3 regions of the Streptomyces sp. NPDC001941 genome follow, and region 3 is predicted to be linked to each of the others. Evidence: riboswitches for the same ligand, from Rfam matches in the RefSeq annotation. Region 3 holds a riboswitch; each other region holds the start of a gene.
What was found. A riboswitch is a leader RNA that binds a small molecule or an ion and turns the genes downstream of it on or off. The one in region 3 is predicted to bind cyclic di-AMP.
Positions count from the first base shown of each region.

Region 1: linked by a shared signal. The riboswitch ahead of ABT160_RS35265 (M23 family metallopeptidase) and the one ahead of ABT160_RS21405 (M23 family metallopeptidase) in region 3 are both predicted to bind cyclic di-AMP.
Region 2: linked by a shared signal. The riboswitch ahead of ABT160_RS19420 (M23 family metallopeptidase) and the one ahead of ABT160_RS21405 (M23 family metallopeptidase) in region 3 are both predicted to bind cyclic di-AMP.

Region 1 covers NZ_JBEOYE010000076.1:20,133-24,944, forward strand. The annotation lists gene ABT160_RS35250 (bifunctional acetate--CoA ligase family protein/GNAT family N-acetyltransferase) at 1-956, opposite strand, end outside; gene ABT160_RS35255 (HPr family phosphocarrier protein) at 1,120-1,401, shown strand; gene ABT160_RS35260 (GntR family transcriptional regulator) at 1,620-2,285, opposite strand; gene ABT160_RS35265 (M23 family metallopeptidase) at 2,528-3,298, opposite strand; cyclic di-AMP (ydaO/yuaA leader) riboswitch at 3,313-3,468, opposite strand; gene ABT160_RS35270 (M16 family metallopeptidase) at 3,687-4,812, opposite strand, start outside.
Region 2 covers NZ_JBEOYE010000026.1:80,605-85,416, forward strand. The annotation lists gene ABT160_RS19410 (MFS transporter) at 1-375, shown strand, start outside; gene ABT160_RS19415 (PP2C family protein-serine/threonine phosphatase) at 513-1,676, shown strand; cyclic di-AMP (ydaO/yuaA leader) riboswitch at 1,936-2,071, shown strand; gene ABT160_RS19420 (M23 family metallopeptidase) at 2,082-3,110, shown strand; gene ABT160_RS19425 (aldo/keto reductase) at 3,233-4,177, shown strand; gene ABT160_RS19430 (PrsW family intramembrane metalloprotease) at 4,235-4,812, opposite strand, start outside.
Region 3 covers NZ_JBEOYE010000031.1:3,639-8,450, reverse strand. The annotation lists gene ABT160_RS21410 (SGNH/GDSL hydrolase family protein) at 1-94, opposite strand, end outside; gene ABT160_RS21405 (M23 family metallopeptidase) at 294-1,235, opposite strand; cyclic di-AMP (ydaO/yuaA leader) riboswitch at 1,240-1,402, opposite strand; gene ABT160_RS21400 (patatin-like phospholipase family protein) at 1,778-2,770, opposite strand; gene ABT160_RS21395 (peroxidase family protein) at 2,774-4,615, opposite strand; gene ABT160_RS21390 (GMC family oxidoreductase) at 4,612-4,812, opposite strand, start outside.

The DNA.
Region 1 (4,812 bases), on a different contig from region 3:
TCGCGGCCCTCGGCGCCGCTCTCCGCGTACCCGGCGGTGAGCACCACCAGGCCGCGCACCCCGTGCGCGCCGCACTCGGCGACCGCCCGCGGCACCCGTTCGGCGGGGACGGCCAGGACCGCGAGGTCGACCGGCTCGCCGATCGCGGCGACGTCGCGGAAGGCGGGGACCCCGGCGATGTCGGTGCGGCCGGGCTCCAGGGCGCTGTTCACGGCGTAGGTGCGCCCGGTGAAGCCGGCCGCGCCGAGGGCGTCGAGGACCGCGCGGCCGACCCCGCCGGGCTCGCGGCCGGCGCCGATCACGGCGACGGAGGCGGGGGCGAGCAGCCGCTGCACCGAGCGGGCCTCGGCGCGCTGTTCGCGGGCGCGCTGCACGGCGAGCGAGCGGTCGGTGGGCTCCAGGTCGAGCTGGAGGTGGACCGAGCCGTCCTCGAAGCTGCGCTTCTGGGTGTACCCGGCGTCCGTGAAGACCTTGATCATCTTGTTGTTGGCGGGCAGCACCTCGGCGGCGAACCGGCGGATGCCGCGCTCGCGGGCGACGGCCGCGATGTGCTCCAGGAGGGCGGACGCCACTCCCCTGCCCTGGTGGGCGTCCTGCACCAGGAAGGCGACCTCGGCCTCGTCGGCGGGGGCGGCGGCGGGCCGGCCGCGCTCGTCGATGCGGTCGTAGCGCACGGTGGCGACGAACTCCCCGGCGACCGTCATCGCCAGGCCCACCCGGTCGACGTAGTCGTGGTGGGTGAACCGGTGCACGTCCTTGGCGGACAGCCGGGGGTACGGTGCGAAGAAGCGGTAGTACTTCGACTCGTCCGAGACCTGCTCGTAGAAGCTGACCAGCCGGTCGGCGTCGGCGGTGGTGATCGGACGGATGCGGGCGGTGCCCCCGTCGCGGAGCACCACGTCTGCCTCCCAGTGGTCGGGGTACGCGTGTTCCGACTGCTCCGGCGGGCTCTGCATGGGGCCAGCGTACGGCCAGGCCACGAGTCGCGGAGGCCGTCGTGCCGGGGCATGGTGGGACAGGCCGATGGTCGGTGCGATCAGGGCCGAAGGTCGGTGAGGAGCACTCCGCAACGCGTGAGAGACTGGTCTAGACAACCGCTAAGACTTGAAGGGCAACACCATGGCTGAGCGCCGCGTCAACGTCGGCTGGGCCGAGGGCCTGCACGCCCGCCCCGCCTCCATCTTCGTCCGTGCCGCCACGGCCTCCGGCGTTCCGGTCACGATCGCCAAGGCCGACGGCAACCCGGTCAACGCCGCGTCCATGCTCGCGGTGCTCGGCCTGGGTGCGCAGGGCGGCGAGGAGATCGTGCTCGCGTCGGACGCCGAGGGCGCGGACGCCGCCCTGGACCGCCTGGCGAAGCTCGTCGCCGAGGGCCTCGAGGAGCTCCCCGAGACCGTCTGAGTCCCGGGCACCCTCGCAGTACGCACAGGAAGCCGCGGCTTTCCGGATCCACTCCGGCAGGTCGCGGCTTTCTCGTGCGCGAAAATCCTTCTCATGCGCGGAAATCACCGGATGCACGCAGCCTCAGCCGCTTGTACGGGTATCCGCATTCCGGGTGAATAAAGCGCGCCCCACTGGTGGGCCCACTTTAATTCCCCCCTTTGTATACGGCCCCTTTGTTAATGCCGGGCGCTCGCACTGTTTACGGCGTGTTGCGAAGTCCTCACGCGCAGCCGGTGCGCCGGCAGTCCGCGCTCGGCGTGCAGCGCGGTCAGCGAGCGCGCCCGCTCCGCGTCGCCGCGCGCCACCGCGTCCACGATCGCGCCGTGCTCGGCCCAGGTCTCCAGCGGACGGGCCGGCTGCTCGACCACGTACATCCAGGCGATCTTGTGCCGCAGCTGGGTCAGCAGGGAGCTCAGGCCCGGGCTGCCCGCCGCCTGCGCCAGCGTCTCGTGGAACCAGCCGTCCAGCGACCGCAGGTCCTCCCCCTGGCCGCCGCGCGCCCGCGCCTGGCCCAGCCTGACCAGGCCGCGCAGCACCTTGAGGTGGGCCTCGCTGCGGTGCTGGGCGGCCCGGGCGGCGCCCAGCGGCTCCAGGAGCGTACGGATCTCCAGGAGGTCGGCGGCCTCCTGGGCGGTCGGCTCGGCCACGCACGCGCCCGCGTGGCGGCGGGTGGTGACGAAGCCCTCGGACTCCAGGGTGCGCAGCGCCTCGCGGACCGGGACGCGGGAGACCCCGTACCGGCGGGCGAGCTGCTCCTCGGTCAGCCGGCCGCCGCGCTCGAAGGCACCGGACACGATGTCGTCGCGGATCGCCGTGCATACCGAGTGAGCGGGAACGCGCATACAGAGCCTCCGAATTCGTCCACCCCGGCCCGGGGTCGTGACGGCGCCATTGTGCTGCACCGCACTTGTTCGACTCTATGACAGCGGGCCGCGAATTCCGATGGCTCCCGGGAATCGTCCGAATTCTTTTGTCCGCCGCGGAGGTTCACCGGGGCGCACGGGGCGGGGGTCGGCGCGGGAAGCGCACGAGGCCCCCGCCGGGTCGGCGGGGGCCTCGTGGGAGGTGCTGCGGGGCGTGCGGCTCAGACGCCGACGCCGTGCGCGCGCAGGTAGGCGATCGGGTCCATGTCGGAGCCGTACCCCTCGCCCGAGCGGGCCTCGAAGTGCAGGTGCGGGCCGGTGGTGTTGCCGGTGTTGCCCGAGAGGGCTATCTGCTGGCCCGGCTCCACCGTCTGGCCCACCGACACGCCGATGGAGGACAGGTGGCCGTACTGGGTGTACGTGCCGTCGTTCATGCGGATGACGACGTTGTTGCCGTACGCCCCGCCCCAGCCCGCCTCGACGACGGTGCCCAGGCCGACCGCGTGCACCGGGGTGCCGCTGGCCGCGTGGAAGTCGATGCCGGTGTGGCTGCCGGAGGACCAGATGGAGCCACCGGTCTTGTAGCCGGTGGAGACGTAGCTGCCGGAGATGGGCGCCACGAAGCTGTTCAGGCGCTTGCGCTCGGCCTCGCGGGCGGCGCGCTCCTTGGCCTCGCGGGCGGCCTTGGCGCGGGCCTCGGCCTTGCGCTTGGCCTCCGCCTCGGCCTTGGCCCTGGCGAGGGCCTGGGCGGCCTCCTGCTCCTGGGCCTCGGCCTGCGCGTTGATGCGGTCGGCGAGGGACTCGGCGACGACGGCCGCGTTCAGTCCGGTCTGCTCGACCGAGGGGGCTTCCCCGTCGGCGGCGAGCGCCGGGGAGGCGAGGGTGCCGATGACGCCGGTGGTGGCGATGGTCGCGATCGAGGCGACGCCGGCGCTGCGGCGCGCCAGACGGCTCGGACCACGGTGCTTCCCGGTGGCACGGGTGAACGCCATGTAGGAGCTGTTTCCTTTCCTTCCTTCTCGCCTACCGGGTTAGCTGACGGGTTCGGAGCAGGAAGGTCTCCTACGGTCGCCCCTCGCAGGGCGTCCGATTCACCCCAGGGACTGAGTGGGTCCCCGGCTCCCCAGGCTCGCGCCTGACGGGGACTCGGCGATGACTGCCCGCGCTGCCGCGGGTGCGGCGGGGACGGCTCACGGACAGTTCCAACGGTCCAGAACGCTAAGCGTCTCCTCTTTCAATCACCAAACAGACACGACGTTTTGTAGCGCACGCCACAGGACGGACAGGCAACCTCACCAACAAACCGGACATAAGGGAGGACCCCCGGCGAAACGCTCACGCCGGGGTCCTCCGCGGGCCGTCCGCCCTGATGACAGGCCGTCAGCCGGTGACCACCGTCACCTCGCCGATGCCCAGCGCCCGCACCGGCTCCGCGATCTGCGCCGCGTCCCCGACCAGCACCGTGACGAGCCGGTCCACCGGGAAGGCGCTGACGACGGCCGCCGTCGCCTCCACGGTCCCCGTCTCCGCGAGACGGGCGTACAGCTGCGCCTGGAAGTCGTCGGGCAGGTGCTGCTCCACCTGGTCCGCCAGGGTCGCCGCGACCGACGCCGCCGTCTCGTACTTCAGCGGGGCGACGCCCACCAGGTTCTGCACCGCCACGTCCCGCTCGGCGTCGGTCAGGCCTCCCTCCGCCAGCGTCCGCAGCACCTGCCACAGGTCCGCCAGCGCCGGGCCCGTGTTGGGCGTGTCCACCGAGCCGCTGATCGCGAGCAGGGAGGCGCCCGCGCCGTCCGGGCCCGAGCGCAGCACCTGGCCGAAGGCCCGCACCCCGTAGGTGTAGCCCTTCTCCTCGCGCAGCACCCGGTCCAGACGGGACGTCAGGGTGCCGCCCAGGCAGTACGTGCCGAGCACCTGGGCCGGCCACACCCGGTCGTGCCGGTCGGCGCCCACGCGGCCGATCAGCAGCTGCGTCTGCACGGCCCCGGGGCGGTCCACCACGACCACCCGGCCCCGGTCGTCGGCGGTGACCGCCGGGACCGGCCGGGACGCGCCCGGGTCGCCCGTCCAGGCGCCCAGCGTGTCGGCGAGCAGCGCGTCCAGGTCGACCCCGGTCAGGTCGCCGACCACCACCGCGGTCGCCGTGGCGGGGCGCACGTGCGCCTCGTAGAAGGCGCGCACCGCCGCGGAGTCGATCCGGGCGACGGTCTCCTCGGTGCCCTGGCGCGGCCGGGACATCCGCGAGTCCGCCGGGAACAGCTCCTTCGACAGCTGCTTGGCGGCCCGGCGCGCCGGGTTGGCGCTCTCGTGCGGGATCTCGTCCAGGCGGTTGCCCACCAGGCGCTCCACCTCGCCGTCGGAGAACGCGGGCGCCCGCAGCGCCTCCGCGAGCAGCCCCAGCGCCTTGGCGAGCCGGGAGACCGGCACCTCCAGCGAGACCCGCACGCCCGGGTGGTCCGCGTGCGCGTCGAGCGTGGCGCCGCAGCGCTCCAGCTCGGCGGCGAAC
Region 2 (4,812 bases), on a different contig from region 3:
CGCGAGCGGTGCCTGGTGGCCGGTCTGGCGCTGATGGGCGGGGCGTTCCTGCTGCCGGTGGCGCCGGGCGGGGTGGCGGGGCTGCTGCTGTGCGCGGCGGTGCTCGCGGTGGCCAACGCGGTGCTCTACCCGTACGAGATGGACACGGTCGTCGCGCTGTCCGGCGACCGCTGGGTGGCCACGCACTACGGGCTCTACAACACGGTGTGCGGGATCGGGATCACCCTGGGGAACCTGGGCACCGGCGCGCTCCTGGACGTGACCGGCTGGTCGCCGGTGCCGTGGCTGGTGCTGTGCGCGGTCGGCCTGGCGTGCGCGGGGGCGGTCGGGGCGCTGCTGCGGGGCGGGCGGCTGGTGCCCGCGGCGGCCGGGTAGCCGGGGCCGGGGGCGGCGGCGCGGGCCGCCGTCCCCCGGTTGGCCGACGGAGAGTCGCCGTGCGGCGCGGCTCCGGCAAGCCTGGGGAGGGCGCGGTACCGTCCGCAGCCGTGGGCGGACCGGGCAGGAGAGCACTGGTGGGGAACAGAGCGGCGGACGGGTACGACGGTACGGACGGCGAGGGCGTCCACCGGTTCCTGCGCGCGCTGCCCGCGGTGCTCATCGCCGGCGGGGTGGTCTTCGACCTGGCCACGCCGCCCCAGTTCACCGCCTCCCCGCTGCTCGCGGCGGCCCCGTTGATCGCCGCGCCGTTCTTCTCGCTGCGGGCCACCCTGCTGACCGGCCTCGCGGCCGTGCTGGCCGGGCTCGGGCTGCACCTGTACAACCACACGATCGACGACCCCACTTCGCTCACCGAGGGCGCGACCGTGCTGACCGTGTCCGGCCTGGCGCTGCTGATCAACCGGGTGGTGCGGCGCAGCGGGCGGCGGCTCGCCTCGGCGCGCGAGATCGCCGAGACGGCCCAGCGGGCGGTGCTGCCCACGCCCGCCGACCGGATCGGCGGGCTGCACATCGCGGCGCGCTACGAGGCGGCGCAGGCGGACGCGTTCATCGGGGGCGACCTGTTCGCGGTGCAGGACACGCCCTTCGGGGTGCGCCTGGTGGTGGGCGACGTGCGGGGCAAGGGGCTGCAGGCGGTGGAGGCGGTGGCGGTGGTGATCGGCGCCTTCCGGGAGGCGGCCGAGCAGGAGCGCACCCTGGAGGGCGTGGCCCAGCGCCTGGAGCGGGCGCTGGCGCGGGAGGGCACCCGGCGCGACGGCCTGGACGCCTTCGAGGGCTTCACGACCGCGCTGCTCGCCGAGATCCCGCGCGGCGAGGGCGTGCTGCGGGTGGTCAACCGGGGCCACCCCGAGCCGCTGCTGCTGTACGCGGACGGGGACCTGGACCTCCTCGAACCGAGCGAGCCCGCGCTGCCGCTGGGCATGGGCGACCTGGGGACCTGGCCGGACCGGGCGGACGAGGCGGCGTTCCCGCCGGGCACCACGCTGCTGCTGTACACGGACGGGCTGAGCGAGGCGCGGGACGCGCGGGGCGTCTTCTACGACCCGGCGGAGCGGCTGGCCGGGCGGATCTTCCCGGGGCCCGACGAACTGCTCGACGCGCTGGTGGACGACGTGCGCCGCTACACGGGCGGGGGCGCCAGCGACGACATGGCGCTGCTGGCGGTGGCGCGCCCGGCGGCCGGGCAGCCGGAGCGGCGGCGGACGATGCCGGTGGTGCGGGGGCCGCGCGGGGGCTGAGGGGCCGCCAGGGCGGGGCGCCCGCGCCCGCTCACGCGGTGTGAGCGGAAGGCGCCGCTGCGCATAACATTTGACACACCGTCAGAAAATGATGATCGGCCGACGCTCCGTCAACTGCGCCGTTCCGCCCGGATCTGCCTGCTTAAGTCCCGGCCGGAGGGCTTAACGATCAAGCCGGAACAGCTTGGAATCGGACCCCCGTGTCTATTAACGTTCGATAACGCAGCGCGGTCGTCCCCGCCGCCGCCAGAGGCGGCACCGTGCGCACGCGCCGAATCCCGCGAGGGAACCGGGGAACCACCAACTTGGGGTGAATCGGGCATCACGCATGCCCGTAGGAGACCTTCCTGCTCCGAACCCGTCAGCTAACCCGGTAGGCGAGAAGGAAGGAAGGAGCACGCCTCCGTGGCGACCCCGCCCGTCCCGTCCGGCCCTGCCCAGCAGGACTGGAACAGTCCCTCCGCGCCCCCCGAGTGGCAGGAGTGGAACCCCACCGAGGAATCCGTACGGCCCGTCCGCGGCCGGCACCGCGTGGCCCGCCAGCGCGGCGGACTCGCCCGCAGCTCCACCGTCCTCGGCGTCGGCGTCATCGCCGCGGTCGGCGGCGCGGGGATGGCCACCGCCCAGGACAAGCCCCCGGTCTCCATATCGCTGCCGGACCTGCCCGACCTGCCCGAACTCCCCGACGCCGCCTCGCTGCCCGGCATCGGCGCCCTGGTCGCCCACGACGACGCGACCGACCGGAACACCCGGCCCCTGACCGCCGCCGCGACCACCGGGGCCGACGACGCCTCCGAGGGCGGCACCGCGGGCGAGGCCCTGCGCGCCCGCATCCTCCAGCAGGCCGAGCAGCAGCAGGCCTCCGCCGAGGCCGAGACCCGGGCCGCCGCCGAGCAGGCCGCCGCCAAGGCCGCCGCCGAGCAGGCCGCGCAGCAGCAGAAGGCCGCCGCGAAGAAGGCCGACGAGGCGAAGAAGAAGGCCGCCGCCGAGGCCGCCGCGAAGGCCGAGGCCGAGCGCCTGGCCAAGCTCGCCGCCAGCTACTCGCTGCCCACGTCCTCGTACACGATCACCTCCACCTACGGCCAGTCCGGCTCCATGTGGTCCTCCGGGCACCACACCGGCCTGGACTTCGCCGCCCCGACCGGTACCCCGGTCAAGGCCGTGCACGGCGCCACCGTGAAGTCGGCCGGCTGGTCCGGCGCGTACGGCTACCGCATCGTCCTGGAGCTCGAGGACGGCACCGAACTCTGGTACTGCCACCTGTCGTCGATGACCGTCGGCGCGGGCGAGCAGGTCGGCACCGGCGAGACCATCGGCCGCGTCGGCGCCACCGGCAACGTGACCGGGCCGCACCTGCACCTGGAGGTGCACACGCCCGGCGGGACCGGCATCGACCCGATGGGCTGGCTCGGCTCGAAGGGCCTGAAGGTCTGAAGGCCTGACGCCCGGGGCCGGGCCCGACACCGGGTCCGGCCGCAGGGTCGTACGGGGTCCGACGCCGCAGGGTCGTACGGGGAATCCGGAACACGCGCCCCCGGGCGCGCTGTTCACCCCGTATGACCCTTCGCCGCGCTCTGGGCGCTTCCGACCTGTCCGTCCACCCGCTCGCCCTCGGGGGCAACGTCTTCGGCTGGACCGCCGACCGCGACCAGTCCTTCGCCGTCCTCGACGCCTACACCGCGGCGGGCGGCAACTTCATCGACACCGCCGACGCCTACTCCCACTGGGTGCAGGGCAACCAAGGCGGAGAGTCCGAGACCGTGATCGGCCAGTGGCTGGCCGCGCGCGGCAACCGCGACGACGTCGTGATCGCCACCAAGGCGGGCGCCCAGCCCGGCTTCAAGGGCCTCGGCGCCGCCACCATCAAGGGCGCCGCCGAGGAGTCGCTGCGCCGCCTGGGCACCGACCACATCGACCTCTACTACACGCACTACGACGACCCGTCCGTGCCGGTCGAGGAGTTCCTCGGCGCGCTCGACGAGCTGGTGCGGGCCGGCAAGGTGCGGGCGATCGCCGCGTCCAACATCTCGCCCGAGCGGCTGCGCGAGGCCCTGGAGGTCTCCGACCGCGAGGGCCTGGCCCGCTACGTCGCGCTCCAGCCGCACTACAACCTGGTCTCCCGCGACACCTACGAGGGCCCGCTGCTGGACGTGGCCCGCGACCACGGGCTCGCCGCCGTCCCGTACTACGGCCTGGCCTCCGGCTTCCTGACCGGCAAGTACCGCCCGGGCACCGCCGTCGACAGCGCCCGCGCCCAGGGCGCCGCCCAGCACCTGGAGAGCGAGCGCGGCCGCAAGGTGCTGGCCGCGCTGGACGAGGTGGCGGCCGCGCGCGGCGCCGAGGTGGCCTCGGTGGCGCTGGCCTGGCTGGCCGCGCGGCCCACGGTCGTCGCGCCGATCGCCTCGGCCCGCACGGTCGAGCAGCTCCCGGCGCTGATCGCCGGGGTGGAGCTGGGCCTGACCGACGCGGAGCTCGCGCTGCTGACGGCCGCTTCGGACTGAGGGACGCCAGCCGGCCGACGTGATCCAGGAGGCGGCGGGCCGGGGAGCGGCGGCGGGTCAGCCGCGGTACGGGTTGTAGCCCGCGCCGTAGTTGCGGTGCGGCGGCGGTGTCCACACCTGGCCCGTCGCCTGCGCCGCGTACGTCAGCGCCGGGCCCGCGGCTTCCTTGCGCTGCCACAGGTGGTGCAGCAGCTCCTGCTCGCGCGCGGTGAAGTCCGGGTCCATCGCCCCGCGCCGGGCCCGGTGGCGCAGGAACGCCAGCGACGTCGCGAACGCCTCGTACTCGCCGACCGCCCGCGCCGCCGCCGGGCCCAGCGTGCGGCCCGCGTAGTCCCGGGCCATCGAGCGGGAGCGCATCGAGGACAGGGCCAGCGGCTCGGCGGGGGAGAGCCAGCCCGCCGCCGCGTACGCCGGGAGCTCGCCGGATATCGTGCGCAGCTCCCGCTGCCTGCTCCAGATCGCCAGCCAGGTCAGCAGCCCGAACACCGGGACCATGAACGCGCCGTACACCGCGTAGAAGCCCCAGGGGCCCAGGAGCGACCCCGACGCGTTCCACACCGCGTGCATCGCCATCGCCAGGGTCAGCCCGAGCAGCGGCAGCAGCACCCGGCGCACCCGGCGGTGCCGGGCGCCCA
Region 3 (4,812 bases):
GGCCGGGGTCGCCGACGCCCTCGGTGAAGCTGTCACCGATCGCCACGTACGACCCGAATGCGTCTCTGTCTCTGGATCTCGAATCGTCTGCCACGTGCACACATCTTTCCCTTACGGATGTGACCTACGCGACCGTAAGGAGGGGTTGACGCGGGGTGAGATTCGCCACCGGTCAAGTTTCCTCCAAGCAGGAATACGGGCCGGCGCACGCCGAGGGGCCCCGCACGCGGACGCGTGCGGGGCCCCTCCGTTCGGGTGGACGGCGCCGGCGGGCGGCGCGGGTGGACGGTGCGTCAGAGGGACGCGCCGTGCTGGCGCAGGTACGCCACCGGGTCGATGTCGGAGCCGTAGTCGGGCGAGGTGCGCATCTCGAAGTGCAGGTGCGGTCCGGTGACGTTCCCGGTGGAGCCGGAGAGGCCGATCCGGTCGCCCTCGCCGACGCTCTGGCCGGCCGAGACGGAGAGCGAGGAGAGGTGGGCGTACTGGGAGTAGTTGCCGTCCGCGTGGCGGATGACGACCTGGTTGCCGTACGCGCCGCCCCAGCCCGCGGAGACCACGGTGCCCTGGCCGACGGCGTGCACCGGGGTGCCGCTGGAGGCGGAGAAGTCGACGCCCGTGTGGTAGCCGGAGGACCACATGCCGCCGGAGGCGCGGTAGGGGGTGGTGACGCCCGCGTCGACGGGAGCGGTGAAGCCGGAGCCGCCGCCACCGCGGGCGGAGGTCCGGGTGTTCTCCGAGCGCGTGGCGCCGGAGGAGTCGTCGGAGTCGTCGGAGGCCTGCGGCGCCGACGGGCGCGGCTGCTCCTTCGGGGCGGTGCGCTCGGCCTTCGGGGCGGCGGCGCCCGCGGGGGCCTTGGCACCCAGGGTGAGCTTCATGCCGGGCAGGATCAGGGACGGGTCCCCGCCGACGACGGTGCGGTTGTCCTCGTACAGCTTCTGCCAGCCGCCGCTGAGCCGCCGCTCCTCGGCGATCTTCGACAGGTAGTCGCCGCTGACGACGGTGTACGTGGTGGCCCGGGTCTTCGCCGGGGCCTTCGCCGCCACCTGGGCGACGGGCTTCGCGGCGGCCCGCTGCTGGACCGGGGCGGGCGCCTCGGGGGCGGCCTGCTGCGCGGCGTGGGCGCCGGTGGCGCCGATCAGCGGGAGGGCGAGGGCGGCCCCGCCGGTTCCGGCGGCGGCGAGGCCGCGGCCGAGCGGACGGGCCTTGGGACGTCGGTGCTTACCCTTCGCGGGCATGGGGCATTCCTCTCCGGCGCCTGCGAGGTGAGCTGTCGGGTTCGGGCTGGAGGTGCCCGGCCGTACGGAATTCCGTACGGCTTAACCCCGAGCCGTCCGTGGGTACGGAAACGGCGTTCTACCTGGGTCCCCCGCTCCTGCCACGCGTGGATGGGTGCGAATTCCGGGCGGCGGCAGGATTAGGCGGTCCGACCGGATTGACGGTGACCGTAAACGAGCGGGACGGACGGGAACAAGCGGTTCGGCGAATCCCGCATTCGAACGCGGGACTTTACCCCCGGATTACCGTCACCCTCCGTGGATTTTCGATCTTCGCGGTTCGTCGATCGCGCTTGTCGGCACGGTATTCGGCGCACCGTGCACCAGCACGCAACGTCACGGGTATGAGCCTGCTCACGTGCCCCGGACCAATTGAGCAGGGACCGGGGCACGATGGAGTGAATTCCAGGAAGAAGGAAGAAGGTCCCCAATCGGTCATATACGGATAGAAGGTTCAGACACCCCGCCGGAGGGCCGGGTGCGCCGCGGCTCAGGAGAACGGGTCAGGAGTGGTCCGTCCCGCGCCAGTACCGCACGAACTCCACGGCGGTCCGCCGCCCCTCCTCCACCAGCGCGTCCCGCGCCCGCGCGCCGATCGCGAAGTCGGTCACGCCGACGCCCGAGCAGTCCACCGCGATGGTCCGCTCGCGCACGCCGGGCCGGTCCAGGTGCGTCTGGTCGCGCCCCACCAGCGCGGTGGTCACCACCTGCTGCGCCAGCTGGAGCGGCGGCCACATCACCCGCGCGGCCAGCGGGAACAGCTGGGCGATCCCGGCGGGCAGGTCGGGCAGGATCCGTACGCCGAAGGACGGCCAGCGGCTCGGCCGCCCGTCGGTGCGGTCGAAGATCTCCACCGCGAAGTTCGACAGGCTGCCGCCGTCCACGAGGACCGAGGACTCCCCCGTGACCGGGTCCCGCAGGGAGCACGGCCGGAAGTAGAACGGGATCGACAGCGAGCAGCGCACCGCGTCCGCGACGACCTGCGCGTCCGGGTCGAGGTGGAAGAGCCGGTAGTCCCAGGGCAGCCGCAGCAGCCGCCCCCGGGTCACGTCGGTGACCAGGACGACCAGCTTGTAGCGCTGGTCCTCGGGCAGGTCCGCCGACGCCCCGGGGTCCTCGTACCGCAGGTCGCCGAAGGTGCGCACGCCCAGCTCCGCCAGTTCGCGCTCCAGCCAGTCGCGGATCCAGGCGCCCCGGTAGGCGCCGCTCGCCCCGGCCAGGCCCACGCCCTCGCTCAGCAGCGGGACCCCGGGCGGCAGCCGGTCCGGCACCCGGGCCAGGTCCAGCCGCTCCACGGCCGCCCGCAGCTCCTTGGCGCCCGCCCCGGCCGCGACCAGCGCCGCGGCGATCGCGCCGACCGAGGTGCCGGCCGCGCGCGGGAAGGCGTAGCCCTCCTCCTGGAGGCCGATGACCGCGCCCGCGGCGCCCAGGCCGCGCACGCCGCCGCCCTCCAGGACCAGGTCGGCGCGGGGCGCGCCGGTGGGACCGGTCGCCACGGCCTAGCCCTCCCGGCCCGCGACGCGCCAGGGCGCGAAGGCGTTCCGCACGCCGCTGAGCGCGGTGCGCAGTTCGGGGTGGTGCCTCAATAGCACGGTCAGCATGGAGTTGTCGTCGATCCAGCGCATTCCGGCCTTCGAGTACACCTCGGGGGTGTAGTACTCGGTGAAGAACCGGTCGCTGTTGAGGCGGCGCGACGCCATCAGGATGAAGATCCGGAATGCCGTGTCGCTGAAGGCGAATCCGGCCGGGAGTTTCTCCGCGTACAGGCCCACCTGGAGGTCGACCCTTTCGATGTCGCCGGAGTAGAGGCGTTCGATCTCGCGCGCCCATTCCTTGTTGTCCGTCAGTTCCGCGAAGTTCCGGGCGGGCTTGAGGTGCAGGAGCCTGCGGAACTCGTTGTAACGGGGCACGCCGAGTTCCCGGGAGCGCAGGATGTCGGTGGCGGCCAGGTCCTGGAGGTGCCCGTCGGGACGCTCGTACTCCTGGAGGAACCGCGGGAAGTTGTGCAGGGTCACCAGGCCGGGCGGGAGGGTGCCGAAGCTGTAGAGCAGGTCGGCGGTGGAGACGGACTGCAGGACCTTCAGGGCCTCGGGGCCCGCCAGTTCGCGGAACGTGGCCTCGCGCAGGGTGCCGTCGTCGCGCGCGGAGCGCAGGTGCCAGTCGTCGCGGACGAGCGGGTGCATGCGGTAGACGGCGACGAACTCCTCGGTGAGGGAGAACGGGATGCCGTAGTGGTCGGTGGCGGTGCCGGGGATGCCGCTCACCACCTCGGAGGCGCTGATCCGGCCGAACAGGTCGTGGACGCGTTCCCCGGCCAGGCCCCACCAGTTGGTGCGCAGGGCGGTGACGGTGGTGGGGTGGCTGATGACGGCGGGCGTCCACTCCACGGTGTGGATCTTCGCCAGGAGCGCGGAGTTGACCAGCCGCGCGCGCTGGAACAGCTCCTCGTCGTCCCAGCCGGGGTACTGCGCGTGCAGGTGGTCGCAGATCGCGTTGTGCTCCTTGGTGAACAGCGTCTGGAGCAGGACGAGTCCGAGCCAGAAGCCGGGCGACCGCGAGGGGTCGCGGGTGGTGTCGGCGGGGAACGGCAGCCGCCCGTCCTCGGTCAGCCGCAGCCTGCCGTGCTCGCCGGTGCGCAGCGCGCGCAGTTCCTCCTCGCCGGTGCCGTAGATCTGGGAGGCGTCCCACCAGTGCGAGAGGACGTTGACCCGGGTGTCGGGCGTCCCGGCGGGCGCGTGCGGGTCGCGGGTCGGGTCGTCCGGGGTCCGCATGATCCGCATGGGCTGCTCGGGCCAGGGGTCGTCACCGGTGAGCGGCACGGTCCAGGGCCGGTCGGTGGGGCTGCTGCCGTGGCTGAACCAGTCGCGGATCATGAACTGCAGCCAGGCGGCGACCAGGGAGTTGACGGTGGTGGCCGGGACGAAGGCGGTACGGGTGAGCAGGGCGCGGCTGACCTCGCGCGGGTTGGGTCCGGAGAGGACGTCGGCCGCCGAGACCGGGGGCACCCGGTCCAGCGGGATGTTGCGGCCGAAGCGGGTGCCGGCCATGCCCATGCGGGGCTGTGCCAGGTCGTTGTAGGAGCCGTCGGGGGTGCGGTTGACGTGGTGGGCGGAGTCCTTGGGCGGCTGCGGCTCGGGCCCGTCGACCGACGGGATGGCGTTGGTGTCGTACAGGTTGTGCCGGCGCAGGGTGACGCGCAGGCCGAGCAGGGTGGCCAGGCCGAGCGGCAGGGGCAGCTTGTCCCAGCCGATCCGGTCGTCGAGGTAGCGGCTGGCGCCGGTGACGAGGCGCCACGGCAGCGAATCGCGGTAGCCGCGGGCCGAGGGTCCTTGGGTGCTCATCGGTCTCCCCCTGGTACGGACGGTGGTGCGGGTGGTGGTGCGGACGGGACGGTCGCGCGCGGGCCGGCGCGGCGGCCCCGGGCGCGGCGCGCGTGGCGCGGCAGCGCGTCGGCGAGGATCACGTCGCTCGCCTTCTCGCTGATCATGTAGAGGGGCGTGGCGACGAAGAAGCCGGGGACGCGCGGGAAGACGGAGGC